Regions from separate parts of the Halomonas sp. AOP22-C1-8 genome, predicted to be linked through region 1. Evidence: riboswitches for the same ligand, from Rfam matches in the RefSeq annotation. Region 1 holds a riboswitch; the other holds the start of a gene.
What was found. Region 1 has a riboswitch for thiamine pyrophosphate ahead of thiM (hydroxyethylthiazole kinase). Riboswitches for the same ligand answer to the same signal wherever they lie in the genome.

Region 1 (9,510 bases):
ATTGAATCCAGCGGCTACAACGGCGCATTGATAACGGCCACCGATGGCATTAACAAGCTCGACTACCATGATCATGGACACGACCACGATCACGACCATGGGCATGACCATGATCACGACCACGACCATGCGCATGGTGAATTTGATCCTCATGCCTGGCAGGATATGGCCCAAACGCGGATTTACGTTGCCAATATCCGTGACGGCCTGATTGAGGCCGATGAGGCTAACGCCGATGAGTACCGGGCTAACGCCGATAACTACCTGGCCAGCATGGCAGAAGTCGATGCTGAAATTCGTGAGCTCATCAGCGAAATCCCGGCCTCAACCAGCGTGATTACTGGCCACGACTCCTTTGGCTACTTCTCGAATGCTTACGGCGTCAACTTTTTGGCACCTACCGGCTTATCGACCGAAGTAGAACCCAGCGGCGCCAGCATGGCCGAGCTGGTGGACGTGATCAACGACCAGAACGTACAAGCCCTGTTCCATGAAAACATGACCAATCCTGCGGTCATTCAGCAGCTTTCTGAAGAGACGAGCCTGCCGATTGCCGGAACACTGTATGCCGATGCGCTTTCTTCCGAGGGCGAAGCGAGCACCTACCTTGGCATGATGCGCCACAATGCGGTAGTGCTGCACGACGCACTGGCCCAGCCGGGCCATGATGACCATGCGCATGACGGCCACGACCATACACATGACGATCATGACCATGACCACGGGCATGATCACAGCGAGCATAGCCATAGCCACTAGGCATTGGTTGCCAGGGTCAGCCACTCTCTAAAACAGGCCATGGCCTGGGTTTCTGGCCGCGATTGTAAGCGCGTCAGCCAGTACCCGCCTAAACTCACCGCGGTGCTGAACGGTTGTACCAAAGCACCGCTGGTGAGCGGGCGTGAGAACATTGAAGGCGGCGCCAGGGCAATGCCTACGCCCTGCTGTGCGGCTTCTATCATGGCAATAGAAGAGTCAAACACGATACTTCTTGGCACAGAAACACTGCTGGATAACCCCGCCGCCAGTAGCCACTGCGTCCACTCATCGGTGCGATAAGAGCGTAGCCATGTTTCACCCACGACATCGGCCGGCGTCTTTAGCCGGGTGGCGATGTCGGGCGTGCACATGACCGACAGCGAGGCTGGCAACAAGGGCTGGGCCGCAATACCGTGCCAAGCGCCCGTTCCAAAGCGGATAGCAAAGTCAAACCCGTCCGCGGCCATATCCGTGCGATTGTTATGGGTCGAAAGGCGCAGATCAATAAACGGATAGCGCTCCTGAAAGTCAGCAAGCCTGGGCAGCAACCAGCCGACGGCGAACGTGCCCACCGCGCCCACATTCAATACCTCCCGATAGTTCTGCTCGCCTAATTGATCCAGCGTGTGTGTAATCTGATCAAACGACGCCTTGAGGACCGGCAGTAGCATTTCGCCCTCTTGCGTTAACATCAGCCCGCGCGGCAGGCGGGTGAACAGTGCTACCTTCAACTGGCCTTCCAGCAATTTTACGTGATGACTAACGGCCGCTTGCGTCATGCACAGCTCGGCAGCCGCTCGGGTAAAACTCAGGTGCCTGGCCGACGCTTCAAAGGCGCGCAGGGCTTTTAGTGGTAAGTAGGGACGCACGACACAGACCCCCAAATTTTTCTAATGGCTTATGCAAAATATCGCTGTTTGTCACCTTGTACGGTTCGCCGTAACGTAAGCAACGAATCAGCGGGGCCAACGCCCGATGTTAATCAACAACACGTAACGGGTTTTCTGATGAACAAGATGTTAACAGCAAAGAATGCGCTTATTGTGGCAGGTTCGTTTCTTATCAGCGCTTTTGGCTATGCGAATGATGATCCGCGCAGTCTGCCGGTGGCGTCGGTGGTCAACGACACTATCGTAGCCTTGATGGACGCGCACAGTATCCCGGGCATGGCCGTAGCGGTGAGCGTTAGGGGCACACCCTATTACTTTAATTATGGGGTCGCCGATCAAGAGGCTGGCGTGCCGGTAACTACCGATACGCTGTTTGAGCTGGGCTCCGTCAGCAAGACGTTTACGGCGACGCTGGCGGCTTACGCTCAGGCCAGCGGTGCTCTGTCACTTTCCGACCCCGCCAGCCAGTACCTGCCAGCCCTTGAAGGAAGCGCCTTTGATAACATCAGCCTATTGGAACTGGGCACCTACACGGCGGGTGGGCTGCCGTTGCAGTTTCCAGATAGCGTCAACAACGAAGACGACATGGTCGCCTACTACCGCCAGTGGGCACCGACGTATGCGCCAGGCACTCATCGGCTCTATTCAAATCCGAGCATTGGATTACTCGGTTACCTGACCGCCCAGCGGCTTGGAAAACCTTACGCCCAGTTGATGGAAGCGCACGTGTTTTCAGCACTCGGCCTTGAACACAGCTACCTGCAGGCACCTGAAGACGCGCAGGCGAACTACGCCTTCGGGTACTCAAAAGAGGATGAGCCGATTCGGGTGAACCCCGGCGTACTGGATGCAGAGGCCTACGGGGTAAAGTCGAATAGCGCAGATATGCTAGCGTTCATTAACGCCAACATGGACAACTCAGCGGTGGATGAACCGCTGCGCGAAGCACTGGAAGCAACCCGGATGGGTTACGTCAATATGGGCGATATGACCCAAGGCCTCGGTTGGGAGCGCTATGCCTACCCTGTTTCGCTTGACCAGCTACAAGCAGGCAATTCGATGGAGATGGTGCTGGAGGCTAACGAGGCCGAGCAGCTTCAACCACCGTTACCGGCAGATGACGAGGCGTGGTTTAACAAGACGGGCTCAACCAATGGCTTTGGCGCTTATGTCGCCTTTGTACCCAGCCAGCAAATAGGCATCGTGATGCTCGCCAACCGCAATTATCCCAACCAGGCACGTATTGAGGCCGCCCACCATATTCTGACGACGCTTGCAGCGACGCCCTGAAAAAAACCGCCTTTATGCAACGAGCCTTCCTAAAGGCTCGTCATTAAAGCGCTCTTTTATGCATTGCATTTTGGGTGGTGGATAAGGAGACTTGCACTACCGCGATCCCCCCACTGCAAAGAGCCAATACCATGCGCCTTAACGCCGACTTTAGCCACTTTGCTTGCGTAACGCCGGACCAATATCAATGGGTCGATTCGCCCAGTGCGGGCGTTACGCGCATGATGCTTGATCGCATCGGCGAGGAAGTTGCCAGAGCGACCAGCCTGGTACGCTACGCGCCCAACAGCCAGTTCACCGCACATACCCACGACGGCGGGGAAGAGATTCTTGTACTAGAGGGCGTGTTCGGTGATGAGCACGGCCGCTACCCCGCGGGCACCTATCTGCGCAATCCTATCGGTACGGGCCACACCCCGCACATAGGCGATGAGGGCGCGCTCATCCTGGTGAAGCTTCACCAGTTTGCAGCCAATGACATTCTTCAACTGGCCGTACCTGCCCACCGTTTACCTTGGCAGCCGGACCGTCGCCCAGGCATTACCTATAAAATGCTGCATACCTTTGGCCAAGAGCGCGCCAGCCTGGAGCGGTGGGAGGCGGGCGTGACGATTGTCTACCCAACGCTGGGCGGTGGCCTGGAAGCGTTTGTTCTGGAAGGCACCTTGTGCGACGGCGATACCGAATACCCGACGGGCAGCTGGTGTCGCTACCCTCCCGGCGCCGCTCCCCAACTTAGCGCGGGCAGCGAAGGGGTCAAGCTCTACTTAAAACGAGGGCACCTGCGGCTTGATTAACGTGTCAGGCCAAGAAATGGCAACAGCGTAAGCAGTGCCACCATGACGACCGCCACCATTACCAGGGTGACCTGAAAGGGATGCGCCGCCAGGCGGCGCCATAAGGTAGGTGCATCGCCTTGGCTCACGGCCTCGGCGTGCGCTTGCCGAGCCTTGGTGAAGCGCTCGGCTTGATACACCGCCAGTGCTGCTTCGGCCGCCTCACGCTGGGTTTCATCACGCAGCCAGATCGCGTCCACCCCTAAGCGGAAAAAACCGGCCTGCGTTTCATAGGTATCAAAACCATGTTCTGCCAGTAGTGAGCGGACTTCCATGGCTTCTTCATCGGTAACGTAGCGCAGCCGAAACAGCAAGTGTGCCATATCAGTCGCCCATCGCCGCCATTAGGTCGGCCTGGATAACTTCGATCCAGTAGCCGTCCGGGTCTTTCACAAAAATGACGCCCTGCATTTTGCCTTGATCCGCCCGCTTTATGAACGTTACATCGTGCTCATCAAACCATGCCTGGGCCGCTTCCAAGTCCGGTACGCTAAAGCAGATATGTCCAAAGCCCTGCGGTTCGGCATTGCCATCGTGGTAGGCAAAATCGTCCTGGTCTTCGGTGCCCCAGTTATGGGTAAGTTCTAACAGCCCCTTTTGGCTGAAGGTCCAGGCTGTACGCGCCTGGGTATCTTCCGGTACCTGGTCGCTGGCTTCCAGGTTCGCCAGAAAGTAGAGCGAAAACTGCATCTCTTCGAAATCCAGCCGACGCAGTACCTGCATGCCAAATACCTGGGAGTAAAAGGCCAATGAACGCTCGGGGTCTTTCGCCCGCAGCATCGTATGGTTTAAGCGAAACCCTTGGGTTTGCGCAGGGGCCGGACGAACGCCTTTATGCTGTTCACCTTGCAAAGTCATCTTGGGCTCCTTGTGGGGAATTATGCTGTTAAATGAATTGATTGAGCGGTTATCTTTGACAAAAACCATACCGTGTACAAGCCTATCGCTAACCGTTTCACACCGCATGATGCCGTTGTGATGACATACCATGAGGGCAGAGCAGCCATTATTCCAGCCCCGCTTACCCTACCGGCCTCCCCTTACACATCGCCTGCGCTTTACAGCACCGCCCAAGGCAAGGATAGTAGCCTGACGACAGGGGCGCTTGAGACGCTCAAGCTGAGATGCACCCTTAGAACCTGAACCGGATAATACCGGCGTAGGAAGTCGCGGTGTCATCACACCCGATCTACGCTGTGAGGTGGCCATGACATCACTCCCGCTGAGCGACGCGCTTTCCGCTGTACAACGCACCACGCCGTTAGTGCACTGTATTACCAATTTTGTAGCGATGAACAGCACAGCTAACTGCCTGCTGGCTGTCGGCGCTTCCCCTGCCATGCTGCATTCAACTGAGGAAGTCGCTGAGTTTACTCGCTTGGCCGGGGCACTTTCGATCAATATCGGTACACCTTCACCACACTGGGCAGAAGGTATGCAACTTGCCGCCAAAACGGCCAACGAGCGCAATACCCCCTGGGTATTGGACCCGGTTGCGGTGGGCGCCACTTACTACCGTCAAACGCTTTCACAAACGCTATTGGCTTTTAAGCCCAGCGTGATCCGTGGCAATACCTCAGAAATCATGACGCTTTCCGGCTTGACCCACGCGGGCCGTGGGGTGGATGCCACAGCCTCTACGGATGAAGCGCGTGAGGCCGCCATTAACCTCGCCAAGCAGCAGCGCTGTATTGTCGCGATGACCGGCGTGCAGGACTTTATTACCGATGGCACTCAGCACTGGCGCTTGAACGGCGGGCACGCGCTTATGCCGCGTGTCACTACGCTTGGCTGCGCGTTAAGTGCCACCGTTGCCGCCTTTGTAGCGGCCAGCCCCGGAGCTCCCTTGAACGCCACGTTAGCCGCACTTACAAGCTTTGCTATCGCGGGTAGCCGCGCTGGACAACAGGCGGCAGGCCCGGGTAGTTTTCAGGTAGCCCTGTTGGACGCCTTGTATCAGCTAACACCTACAGACGTCCGTCAGTTTACCGGGCTGGAGGAAGGCTAATGCGTTTTGATCTTTCGCTTTATCTGGTCACTGACGCTCAACTCTGTCAAGCCGCAGGGCTAGAGCGCACCGTTATTGAGGCCGTCAAAGGGGGCGTCAGTTTTGTTCAACTGCGCGATAAACACGCAAGCGATACCGACATGATTGAACAGGCCAAGCGCTTGAAAGCCGCCCTGGCGGGTAGCGGGGTACCACTGGTGATTAACGACCGCTTGAACGTTGCCTTGCAAAGCGGCGCCGATGGGCTGCATGTCGGCCAAAGCGATACAGCGGCTCAAGAGGCGCGCACGGCCATGGGGCCAGAGGCAATCATCGGGCTTTCGATTAATACCCTTGAGCAGCTTCACGCAGCCCCCGTAGCACTGCTCGACTACGTGGGCCTGGGCCCGGTGTTTGCCACCCAAAGCAAGCAGGACCATGCTAAACCGTTAGGGTTTGAAGGCCTGGCTCAGCTAGCCGCGGCCTGCACCTTGCCAAGCGTGGCCATCGGCGGGCTAAAGGCTGATCACACCCAGCAGGTCGTTGCAGCCGGTGCCAATGGCTTGGCGGTTATCTCCGCCATTTGTGGCCAGCCTGACCCTTACCAGGCCGCACGGGCGTTTGCTCGACCATGAACCAGCTCGACCATATTGCCGCCTTTGTGAAAGTTGCCGAGCTTGGCAGCTACACGCGGGCCGCCGAGGCGCTGGATCTTTCCCGCACGCGGGTATCGCGCATTGTCATGGCCCTTGAAGAGACGCTCGGGGTGCGGCTTATTCAGCGCACCACGCGACGCCTGCATTTAACCGCCGTGGGCGAGCGCTACCTTGCGCATGCCCAAGCAATTTTACAGGCGCTTGATGAGGCTGCCGCCGACGTAGGCAGCGGTATTTCTGAAATAAGCGGCCGTTTGCGCATCAACGGCCCCATGAGTTTTGGCATGCGTCACCTCTCCCCGCTGGTAGCGCGCTTTATGGTGGCGTATCCTGGCCTGGATGTACGCCTGGATTTAAGTGACCGCCGCGTGGATCTTCTCGAAGAGGGCTACGATGTGGCCATTCGTATTGGCAGCCTGCCCGACTCAAGCCTGGTTGCCAGGCGTCTGACACGCTGTCAAATGCTGTTTTGCGCATCTCCGGCGTACCTTGAAACCCATGGCGTGCCGGCAAACGCTGAGGCGCTTTCGCACCACCGCTGCCTGCGTTACCGCAGCGGTTTAGCCAATAACGACTGGCGTTTTGAGAATATGACGCTGACACCCCAAGGCCCGCTTGAAAGCAACAATGGCGATGTTTTAACCCATGCCGCCGAGGCAGGCATCGGTATCGCTCATCAACCCAGCTTTTTGGTAACGGAGAGCATTATCGCTGGGCGCCTGGTTCAGGTACTGCCACAGATCCCTCCTAAAATGCTGGATATTCATGCTATTTACCCTGCGCGGCGCTTTTTACCGGCCAAGGTAGAACGGTTTATTGAAGTGTTAGCGGATGCGTGGGGCAGCCCGCCTCACTGGGAACAGGAGATGGGATTGTCGCCTATTTCGCAACAGTGATGTCTAATACGCGTGGATTATCTCTGCCGCAAACGGACGTAAAGTATCTCCATTGCACTTGCACCACAGCCCAATGGAGATATCCCATGAATGCATCTACTTCCACCATGAGCACCAATCTTCAGCCCCACGCCATCGCGCTGCTGCGCATATCACTTGGCGTGATGGCACTCGCCCATGGCCTGACCAAAGTGTTTGTGTTTACCCTGCCAGGCACGGTCGGCTACTTTGAGTCACTGGGCCTGCCAAGCTTTATAGCCTACTTAACGATTCTGGGCGAAGTTGGCGGCGGCCTGGCCTTGATTCTGGGTATTTATACGCGCTGGATTAGCCTTGCGATGATTCCTTTATTGCTGGGTGCTACGTCCGTGCATCTTGGCAACGGCTGGATGTTTTCCAATGCGGGTGGTGGTTGGGAATTCCCAGCGTTCTGGACCGTTGCCCTGCTCGTGCAGGCTGGCTTAGGCGGCGGCAGCTTTACACTGAATCCCCGCGTTAGCTAATCGCTTTAGGCGCACCCTAGCGACTTTTATTTATCAAATTTTCTCCGCCATACCTTTGCTCGCGCCCCGCTAACTGCCGGGGCCTTCTGCCAGGAGACGTTGTTATGCTACCCAGTCTTTTTATATCCCACGGCTCTCCCATGCTGATCCTCACCCCGACCCCTGCCCATCACTTTTTACGTGCGCTGGGCAAGCGACTGACGCCCAAGGCGATCATTGTGGTTTCGGCGCACTGGGAAAGTCAGACACTGAAAGTCAGTACCAGCCCTTGGCCAGAAACCCTTCATGACTTCGGCGGTTTTCCCCGCGAACTGTTCGAGCAGCAGTACCCGGCACCTGGCGAGCCTGCACTGGCCAACCGCTTGGCCAAATTACTGGGTGCCTCAGAAGTGGAACGAGGATTCGACCACGGCACCTGGGCACCTCTTTCGTTGATGTTTCCCAAGGCGGATATTCCTGTCGTTACGCTATCGCTGCCTGTGCGTTGGTCCAACGACAAGCTGATTGACCTAGGCAAGCGCCTAGCACCACTGCGTGAAGAAGGCATTCTGGTAATCGGGTCGGGCAGCCTGACCCATAACCTTTACGAAACCATGCCGCTCGATAACCCAATGCCCAACTGGGTCGGCACTTTTGCAGAGTGGGTCGATACCCAGCTTGTGAACAATGACCGTGAGGCGTTGCTTGCCTGGCAAGCGGCCCCTGAAGCGAGCAGAAACCATCCAACGCCCGAGCATTTTCAGCCGTTACTGGTGGCCATGGGCGCAGGCGGTGATGTCACACCGCTCCACCGCAGTGTTGAGCATGGCGTGCTGGCAATGAACGCGTACGCCTTTGCCTAAGCGGTTGTGCGCGTACGCGTGCATGGGTGAAAAGCCGTTGTGGGTCGTGGCATCAACCATAAAAAACCCCACCAGCTTTATGCTGGTGGGGTTTTTTTACATTTAAAAGAAGGCTTAAAGGCTTGCGTTGACCACCATGCACTCCATGCCTTGCAGTTGTAGTTCACGGCAGGCCTCACGGGCGCGGCGCTCATCCAAAGCCACCAGGCGAGCACGGTATACCGGCGTTTGACCTTCAAGCGTGTCCACCTCTACGCGCCCGGCTAAATTTTGCGTTAAGCGTTGGGCCGCTTGTTGTGCCAGCTGCTGAGCCTGCCCTTGCTGGCTAAATGCACCCACTTGGATACCCCAGGCGCCGGTCGGGGGGGCTTCCACCAAGCGCTCACTTTGAATAAAGGCCTGCAAAGGGTCAGCGTTAGACGCGCGAGCTCCCTCGGCTGGGCCTTCAACGGTGATCGTGGCCAGTTGCTCATCTACACTAGTACTGGGGGCAGGTGACAGCGCGGTCGTTTCAATACTGGCAAGCATTTGGCTTGGCGCGGGTGTTGGCACCTCGGGAGGAGCCACGGGAGGTGTAGAACCACCAAACCCCATAAACTCCTGAGAAAAACTGGTATTGGCGATCCACGTACGATGATCGCGCAGCTCAGCGCGCATAAAGCCTCTGTCCAATAAATTGGCCATATGAGTGTCACGCGATGCAGCGCTAAAGCCGCCCATTACAATGGCGACTAAACGGCGGCCGTCATGCGCCGCTGTCGTCGCTACGTTAAAGCCAGAGGCACGAATAAAGCCGGTTTTTAAACCATCGGCGCCGGGATAGTCACGTACCAGACGATTATGGCTGGTAT
Region 2 (9,510 bases), on a different contig from region 1:
TGGGCGTATCAGGCGGCCTTCTGTGATTGCCAGGTTCACATGGGGTATGGCCAGGTTTTCACGGCTAAGGGTTGTATCAGCCACCTCTAGCGTGCCCTGCGCTTCAAGGGCGATATCACCCACCGCTAAGCGGCGGATTCCTTCGGCCTCTAATGCCTTGATATGTAACTCGCCGCGCAGTAGCGACCATAACGAGAGTGTGAGCGTGGCATGCTCGGCCTCAATTGCCATCGGTAGCGCATCGTCTTCACGGGCAAGATAAAGGTTGTCTACTTCCCAGCGTCCAGGGTGGCGGCTAGTTCCTTGGCTCCAGCGAACCTCAATACCTTCAAACTGAGAAATTCTTTCCGGTAACCACTGACTATTCAGCAACCAGTAGCTGCCCACCAGCCAAACCGTTATGATAAACAGGCTACTGATCAAGGTAGCCAATACAACGCGGGATAAGCGCTTTTTAGTAATGTTCGTGTTTGACATACTCGCTTCCTGGCAGGTGACTCCTGTTGGCGCGCGTTTTATGGCATTATGCGCGACGCTGGATAGTTATGGGTTTTCGATTTCAACGCTAGGCAGGCAGCAAACGCCATGTTCAAGGATTTTTACGCGCAACACGGAGAGTATGTAGTGGTCTCCGCCGAGCAGGCCAGCCGTTTCGCTAAAGGCGTGGCAGGTGATTACAACCCGATCCATAATCCGGGTGCGCGACGTTTCTGCGTGCCTGGTGACCTGTTGTTTACGCTAATACTGGTAAAGTTCGGGCTGTCGCGGCAAATGGAATTTCGCTTCACCAATATGGTAAGTGCTGATACGCCACTGCTCTTTAGTGAAGCAGAAAATGGTGAGCTTCACGTAAGTGATGAGAGTGGAAAATGTTATTTACAGGTGGTTCGTGATGGCGAGACGACCCACGATAGCGCTGCTATTGAAGCATTTGCTCGTTGCTATGTGGCGTTCTCAGGCAAAAATTTCCCGCATTATTTAAAACCGCTAATGGAAAAGCATGGGGTAATGTTTAACCCTAAACGCCCTTTGGTTATCTACGATAGCATGGGGTTTTCATTAGAGCGTTTGGATGGGTTTACACCAGGCCTTGCCTTAACGCGCTCATCGCTTGATGTGCAGGGGAAGCGAGCAGACGCATTGCTTGAGTTTTCCATTGAATCGAAGGGCGTTGCAATCGGTGTCGGCTCTAAAAAGCTGGTGGTCAGTGGCCTTTGTCATTATGACGCCGCTGAAATGGCCGCCATTGTTGATGAGTTTTACCGGCTTAAAGCTGCCTACGAAGCTGCCTGAGTTGTTTCTGCAGTGCTGGTCCAGCAGGACTGGTTGAAATACGATTCTTGCAGGACATTTTTGCAGCACGTTGAAGTATTTCAAAAGGCCACCCGTTAATAGCGGGTGGCCTTTACGTATGGGTATCAGGCGGGGTGTTGCTCTACAGTGAGTTCTGGCTGACTGATGGTCAAACCTACCGTGGTAATGCGCCCATCAAGTACGCCTTGAACGGAGAGGGTCACGTTTTCCAACGCTATTGAGTCACCTATGCGTGGTTCGTCCGTCAATCGCTCACGCAGAAGCGCGTCTAATGTGCAGTGCATATCACGGTCTAGCGTAATGCCATAGGAGTTAAATACTTCGTCGACGTTGGTGTTGCCTTTCAGATGCAATATTTGATTGGGGAGTTGGTAGTGGTCGACCGTGGCTCCCTCCGCAAAAATACAGTCAACAAACGGCAGAACCTGTGGACGCAGCACGACAAACAAGTGATCGCCTGGCTGTAATTGGGTGGACCCACGCGGTGGGATAACGTCTTTGCCACGGGTGATCATGGCCACCACTGTGCCGTCAGGCAGTGCGAGTTGCGATAAACGACGGTTGGCTGCACGAGTAAAGTCACCTAGCCGATATTCCACAATGTCGGCGTCAACGTCCTCCAATGAGGTAATCTCCAGGCTGGCGGCAGGCACAACAGGCGGTGCTTCGGTAAGTTTCAGTTTACGCGCCAGGTAGGGCAGCGTAGTGCCTTGAATAGTGGCAGAAATTAATACCACGAAGAACACCACGTTGAAGATAAGTTCAGCGCCTTCCAGGCCGAAAATCAGTGGGAAAATAGCCAAAATAATGGGCACTGATCCACGCAGGCCTACCCAGGCAACCAGCCCGGTTTCGCGGTTCGTAAAACCGAACAGTTTAAGAATGGGAGTGACGGCGAGAGGGCGAGCCACCAAGGTTAATATAGCCGCAATCATCAGGCCTTCCAGCCATACATCCAGTAGGGAAACAGGATTAATCAGCAGCCCAAGCACCACGAACATGACGATCTGACTCATCCACGCTAATCCGTCATGAAACAAAAACGTGCTGCGCTGAAAGGCAATCGGGCGATTGCCGATCATGACGCCTGCAATAAAAATCGCCAGGAAGCCACTGCCTCCAAGGTTCGCAGCAACGCCAAAGGCGAAGAGCCCGCATGCCGCAACCAGAACGGGATAAAGGCCCGATGTGACCAGATGAATACGGTTAATAAGTTGAACGGCTGCCCAGCCGACCAGCAAGCCGACGGCGCCACCTACCCCGATTTGCAGGATAAAGAGTTTTAACAGGCCCACTCCAAGGGGCATATCGTTAACCAGTACTTCAAGTAATCCGATGGTTAAGAAAATCGCCATCGGGTCGTTGGATGCGCTTTCAATTTCAAGCGTAGACTTGAGCCGCTGATTAATATGGATGCCAGCATTACGCAGTAATGAGAAAACCGCAGCGGCGTCGGTGGAGCCGACGATGGCGCCTAGTAATAAACCATCCAACAGGGGGAGGTTTAGAATATAAGCAGCAGCGACCCCGGTAACCATTGATGTGATCAAAACGCCGAGCGTGGCCAATAGCGAGGCTGGCTTCCACACCAGGCGGATTGAGGCGAGGGGCGTTTGTAAGCCGCCATCGAACAAAATCATTGCCAGTGCCAACGTGCCCAGCGCGTGTGCCAAACCAGGATTATTAAAGTCGATACCGCCAATGCCTGCTTCCCCCGCAAGCATACCGGTTCCTAAAAACAGTACGAGTACCGGCATACCCAAGCGAGCTGACAGCTTGCTTGAAATAATGCCGACCAGTAGCAGGATGGCTGCTAGTAAAATAAGTTGGTCCACCAGAAACATACGCACGATTCCTGAAATAACTTGATATGGCCAGACCTTTTAATAATAAATGCCTGGTGTCATGTATGTGGCAAAGAGGCGTTATGCACCTCTGTTAACCGTCGTTATTTGTTAAGCGTAGGGTGGTGCTCTGCAGGGAGGAAGGCCGCCTGGTAAGCCTGGGTTCGATGAGCCAAGGGTATTCAATACGCAGTGATAAACGGCAGGCGCAATACCAGGCCATCTTTCATGGGCGGGCAGAGCCACCCCGGTATCATTTTGAATTACTACCGGGTTTTGGCGTCGCTTGTCATGGTCCAGGCTAAGGCGATTAAGTGGGTTAGCCAGCACGATCAGCGGTTTGGTGTGGTCTTCCAAGGCTGAGTGATGACTTGGCTCAGCAGCCCGCGGCATCACCTCGTGGGGAGCGGCGCACCACAGCAATAGCGCCAGACTCCATAGGCCCACTTGGCCAAGCCGGAGAGACGTCATAGCGGTGGGCATGTATTGCTGAGGCAAAGAGACATCTCCTGGGTGCGCTGTATTATCATCCCTTATTGAGAGGGGAGGTCAAGGGGGTAAACATGCGTTTGCACTGTCTTTGGAGTCTTGTCATCGCTAATCGGGGTTGTTACTAATCGTTAGTTGACGTTTACTTGCTGATATACCCTGTTCTTGGCCCTGGGGCAGCTATAGAGACTGCCACTGTTACAAACACAATCATAATCAGGAGCAAGCGTAATGGCCGTTCGCGAAATTCCCATGATCATTGATGGTCAAGCCGTCCTGTCTCAAAGCCAGGAGTGGCGTGATGTGGTTAATCCGGCGACCCAAAAGGTGGTTGCCCGGGTGCCTTTTTGCACGGCAGAAGAAGTAGAGCATGCGATTGCAAGCGCCCATCATGCGTTTAGAGAGTGGCGCAAGGTACCGCTTGGAAAGCGCATGCGTATTATGCTGGCGTTGCAGGCACTGATTCGTGACAACACCGATGAACTAGCCGCCTTAATCACCGAAGAGCATGGCAAAACGTTGCCAGATGCCAAAGGTGAAGTAGGGCGAGGTCTGGAGGTGGTCGAACACGCCTGCTCGATTACCTCGCTCCAGCTAGGAGAGGTGGCCGAGAACGCGGCAAGCGACGTCGATGTTTATACGCTACATCAGCCGCTAGGCGTAGGGGCCGGTATTACGGCCTTTAACTTCCCGATCATGCTGCCCTGTTTCATGTTTCCGCTGGCCATCGCGACAGGCAACACCTTTGTGTTGAAGCCTTCTGAGCAGGATCCCAGCTCGACCATGCGCTTGGTGGAGCTTGCCCATGAAGCCGGTGTGCCAGCTGGGGTGTTGAACGTGGTGCATGGTGGTCCTGAGGTTGCCAACCAGATTGTCGATCACCCAACGATTAAAGCGCTATCGTTTATTGGCTCAACCCACGTCGGCTCATTGCTTTACAAGCGGGCGGCAGATGCGGGTAAGCGTATGCAGGCGATGATGGGGGCGAAGAACCACTGTGTGGTTATGCCCGACGCAAATCGCAGCCAAGCCATCAACAATCTGCTGGGCTCAGCATTTGGCGCCGCAGGCCAGCGCTGTATGGCTAATTCGGTCGTGGTGCTGGTCGGTGAGGCGCGACAATGGATTGATGATATTGTGGATGCTGCAGGCCAGATGAAAGTGGGGCCTGGCACCCAACAGGATGCCGATTTAGGGCCGCTGGTATCGCCTGCCGCCAAGGAGCGGGTGTTAGGTCTTATCGAGACCGGTGAAAAGGAGGGCGCAACGCTATTGCTTGACGGGCGTAACTGCCAGGTACGCGATTATCCGAAGGGCAATTTTGTGGGGCCGACGTTATTTACCGATGTGACTGCGGAGATGACCATTTACCGTGAAGAGATATTTGGGCCGGTACTCTGCGTTGTCAACGTGGAAACACTCGACGAAGCGATTGCGTTTATTAATGCTAATCCTAACGGCAACGGCACGTCTATCTTCACGAATTCTGGCTGGGTGGCGCGGCGCTTTGAAACTGATATAGACGTGGGGCAGGTGGGTATCAACGTGCCAATCCCGGTGCCGGTTGCCTATTTCAGCTTCACTGGCTCACGTGCTTCAAAGCTCGGCGATTTAGGGCCAAATGGCAAACAGGCGATCGCCTTCTGGACGCAAACCAAAACGGTAACAGCACGCTGGTTTGAACCTGAAAACGTTTCAAGCGGTATCAATAGCACTATTGCATTAAGCTAACGCTTACTTACTAAGCAGTCACTGGCTCTTGCGGGGGGCCAGTGACGTTGTTGTACTCAAGGATTAAAAATCATTCAGCAGGCTTAAACTTTCTTCCAGCAGCTTTTCAATCGGCTTAAGTTGGCTTTCATGCAATACGAGTAGAGACGGCGCCTCTTTTGGCTGTCCGACAAGGGGCACTAAAAGGGCGAACTCACTCTCCTCTAGGTGAAATTCATGAATTTCACGCGGGCCTAAGGCCGTTTGGCATTGGGAGCAGCGGTAGACATCGTCCTCGCCATACACCAACCGGTGATACATTTTAAAAAGCGTATAAAGTGCCAAGCCGCCTTCAAGCGCAGACCAGCGTGCGGGCGTTTTGGGTATATCGTCGGTGACCTCTTGCCCTTCGGCTTTGGCATCGGCGATCACATTTGCTAAAGGCATCGCCAAAATGGCAGGGTCTTCAGAGGGTAGCGGAGCGTTTTGCTTCGTGGCCTGGTCGAAGTCTTTCACCGCGCGCTTTACATCATCTAGCGTATTTAAAACGTAGTCAGCATGCTGTAAGTCGCCAGGCTCGCAGCTACCGTTCTCCCAGCCATGGATCACGCGTAGCGTCATGTCTCCTCGTGACATGGGGCGGGCCAGCAGCATATAAAGCATTACGCGAACGTGAAGCTGGCGCTCATCGGTATTGTTTTCAAACGCATGGTAGGGGTCAGCAAACAGAGTATTGAGCCGCCCTTGCGTATGCTCCTTGGCTTCGGTGTATGACATAGTGGTTTCCTGTAAGTGCGTCGCTTATTCTCCTGTGCGACGCTTGTAACACTAATGTTTTATAACACTAATGGCGGTAAGCTACTTTTATTTTGCAATGCTTTGACTCAGTTTACAGCAGCTTTTGTTAGTCTAGACAACGTTGTAGCGAATGAATAGCAGAAGTAAACCGTTTTCCTGTTAGCTATTTAGCGGCTAGGATACGGCGCGAGTAGCTGCTCATTTTGACGGTTGGCTCGCTTTACATCAGGATACGCTCTCAATTCACTGTCGCCAGGGGAGCCACGTTGCGTGGCTGAGAATGCTATGACGCAGACCCTGGAACCTGAACCGGTTAGTACCGGCGGAGGAAGTGCGACATGCCATACCTAACGTCAGCCGTGCTGGGCGCGGCGCTCTGTTGCTTTGCATTTTTAGGCCTTAAAGCCCGTGGGCGTAAAGGCTCATTGGATGACTTTGTAACCGCTCGTAATTCACAAACCAGCACCACGCTAGGGCTCTCTTTTGTTGCATCTGGTATGGGGGCCTGGATTTTGTTTGCACCGCCAGAAATTGGCGCTTTTATTGGCCCATTGGCCTTGGCAGGCTATGCCCTTGGCTCCTCACTGCCTTTTATCGTCCTTGGCTTTTATGGTCCGTCTATACGCCGGGCTCTCCCTGAGGGGCGGAGCATCGCTGAGTTTGCTGAGGCGTGCTATGGGCGCGGAGTGCGCCACTGGGTAACGCTGGTTTCCGTGGTGTATATGGCCTGCTTTTTAGCCGCTGAATTAACCGCTATTGGAGCGATCACCTCGCTGCTTTCTGATGTTCCGTCGAGCTGGGTGATTATTGGAGTAACGCTCACTACGTTGCTTTACACGGTAAGCGGTGGGCTGCGCGCAAGCCTGGCCACTGATCGTTGGCAGGCATGGTTGCTGCTTGCACTGTTAGTGGTGGTTTCCAGTGTCACCCTTTGGCACTTGCCTGCTATGCCGAGCAGTGCGGCATGGCCCTCTATCGCCACTTCTGATGCGCTTAGTGTGGCACTAACGCTTGTCATCGCGGTTACCGCAGCGAACTTGTTTCACCAGGGCTACTGGCAGCGGGTATGGGCGGCACGTGATGACCACAGTTTGGCCCGCGGGGCTTGGGTAGGAGGGGGCGCCACGGTCATGATCGTTATGGTGATTGGCGGTTTGGGTATGCTTGCTGCCATGAACGGTGTTCCGCTGGGCGAACCGCCCATGCCTTTTTTTGCACTGCTCAATAACGCGCCACCCTGGCTAGCTATAACGGCACTAGTGCTTGCCGTTACATTGGTGGCGTCCAGCGTAGATACGCTACAAAGCGGTATTGCCTCACTGATCGTGTCGCGCAGTGAACAGCCAAGCGTTTCTATCGCGCTCACACGCTGGATGACCGTTTTGCTTATGGTGCCTGTCGTGGTTGTCGCACTTCAGGGTGTGTCTGTTTTACGTCTTTTTTTAATCGCTGATTTAGTCTGCGCTGCAACTGTGGTGCCCGTGCTGCTGGGCTTATGGCGGCGCATGACGCCCCTTGCAGCTGTCGGTGGCGGCATGGCGGGTCTATTGGGTGCGATCTTGCCTGGGTGGATGAGTCACGCCAGCATAAGCGAAGGGATAATGGCGGCAAGCTTTCCGAACAGTGTACCCACACTAGCGCCGTTTCTAGGTGCGTTGTTAGCTTCCACGGTGGTAAGCGTGTTATTAGCGTATTTAAGAAGCCCCTGGAACCAAGGACAGTTATGATTCGCAGTATTTTGACGACCCCTGATGGCGAAACCCATGAAGGGAGCGAAGAGCTTTTTGTCACATGGCAGAATACCCCCGGCAGTCATATATGGATCGATATGCAGGGGGAATCAGCAGAATCTGCTGAGCGGCTACTGGGTAAATTTGAGTGTCACCCCATGGCTATTCAGGATGCCCATAAGGAGCGTGTACCACCCAAAATAGAAGAGTTTGATAACCACGCACTGATTATTTACCGCGGTATTTCATCTTTTGATGCCCAGCTAAACTTTGTTCCTCAGCAGGTCTGCTTTTTTATTGGTGAGTGCTTTCTAGTGACGCTACATCCAGGCGTTGCCATGAGCATTGAGCGGCTCTTTAAGGAGCAGGGTAAGACGTTATTAGCGAAATCACCGGAGCAGGTGGCGCTCAAGGTGATGTATATCTCTGCCGGGTACTACATCGATAGCCTGCTTGAATTTGAAGCGGAATTAAGCGATTTAGAAGATGAGTTACATGAAAATGGCAACGATGTATTAATGCGCAAAATTACCATGTACCGCTCCCGGCTGGTTAAGATGCGGCGCGTGTTTAATTATCATAAAGGGATTACCCAAGAGTTAACTGTCTACGACTATGAGCACGTCCCGCGTGAGGAAAGTGAAACGCTGCATGCCATTAACGATGTTGCCGAACGTTTTGAGCGGCTTTATACGCTTACTCAGATGTATTACGACATTTGCGGTGATTTAGTAGACGGTTACATATCAATCTCGTCGCACCAACTGAACATTACAATGCGCGTTCTAACGGTCATTACGGCGATTTTTGTTCCGTTAACGTTTGTTGCGGGTATCTACGGGATGAACTTTGACTACATGCCGGAGCTGCACTATCGCTATGGCTACTTCTTCATTTTAGGCATGATGGCAGGAATCGGTGGCGTGCTGATTTGGGTGTTCAGGCGAAAGGGCTGGTTCTAATTCAGCAGGCTTTTAAGGGGTAGCAAGAGTTTGCTATGGTCGGCTAGTCTTATTCCTTTGTACCAAGGAGCCTGACAATGCCTGAATCTACCGCCGTTTCTTCTACGATGGCTGCCATGCTCTTGGTCGGGCATGGTGGCGTCGAACAACTGCATTACCGTAAAGACGTCAAAACGCCGTTACCCGGCCCAGGTGATGTTCTGGTCCAGGTGACGGCGACCGCGAAAAACAATACCGACCGTAAAGCGCGTGAAGGCCTGTATCCCACCAAAGAGAAAGGCGACGTGACGTCTTTTGCCATGGGCGGCACGCCCACCTTAACGTTTCCGCGTATTCAGGGGGCAGATGTGGCCGGGCGTATCGTAGCGGTAGGCGAAGGCGTGGATGCCGAGCGTATTGGCCAGCGTGGCCTGCTTGATTTCAATATTTATGCGGATGAGCGCCGGGATATCAATCTAACTCCCGACTACTACGGCCATGGGGCCGATGGCGGCTACGCTGAGTATATTGCGGTGCCCGCAGACCAGTTCCACTCCATTGATAATCCCGAACTCCGCGACGCTGAGCTAGCCGCGATGGGCATGTGCTCCTATCAAACGGCGTACCATATGATGACCTCGGCACACATCAAGGCTGGCGAGCGCGTGTTGGTAAGCGGTGCCA

Region 2: another riboswitch for thiamine pyrophosphate. It lies ahead of ACT3TY_RS10615 (sodium:solute symporter); the one in region 1 lies ahead of thiM (hydroxyethylthiazole kinase).

Annotation. Positions count from the first base shown of each region.
Region 1 covers NZ_JBQSYD010000013.1:101,036-110,545, forward strand. Annotated here, with positions in the region: gene ACT3TY_RS09250 (metal ABC transporter substrate-binding protein) at 1-759, shown strand, start outside; gene ACT3TY_RS09255 (LysR family transcriptional regulator) at 756-1,628, opposite strand; gene ampC (class C beta-lactamase) at 1,776-2,939, shown strand; gene ACT3TY_RS09265 (cupin domain-containing protein) at 3,071-3,736, shown strand; gene ACT3TY_RS09270 (DUF6164 family protein) at 3,733-4,098, opposite strand; gene gloA (lactoylglutathione lyase) at 4,100-4,633, opposite strand; TPP riboswitch at 4,863-4,958, shown strand; gene thiM (hydroxyethylthiazole kinase) at 4,983-5,783, shown strand; gene thiE (thiamine phosphate synthase) at 5,783-6,397, shown strand; gene ACT3TY_RS09290 (LysR substrate-binding domain-containing protein) at 6,394-7,314, shown strand; gene ACT3TY_RS09295 (DoxX family protein) at 7,401-7,817, shown strand; gene ACT3TY_RS09300 (DODA-type extradiol aromatic ring-opening family dioxygenase) at 7,922-8,659, shown strand; gene ACT3TY_RS09305 (D-alanyl-D-alanine carboxypeptidase family protein) at 8,774-9,510, opposite strand, start outside.
Region 2 covers NZ_JBQSYD010000017.1:6,254-15,763, reverse strand. Annotated here, with positions in the region: gene ACT3TY_RS10645 (hypothetical protein) at 1-477, opposite strand, end outside; gene ACT3TY_RS10640 (DUF3581 family protein) at 586-1,293, shown strand; gene ACT3TY_RS10635 (potassium/proton antiporter) at 1,419-3,158, opposite strand; gene ACT3TY_RS10630 (hypothetical protein) at 3,270-3,656, opposite strand; gene ACT3TY_RS10625 (CoA-acylating methylmalonate-semialdehyde dehydrogenase) at 3,879-5,378, shown strand; gene ACT3TY_RS10620 (hypothetical protein) at 5,442-6,134, opposite strand; TPP riboswitch at 6,400-6,504, shown strand; gene ACT3TY_RS10615 (sodium:solute symporter) at 6,494-7,882, shown strand; gene corA (magnesium/cobalt transporter CorA) at 7,879-8,847, shown strand; gene ACT3TY_RS10605 (zinc-binding dehydrogenase) at 8,925-9,510, shown strand, end outside.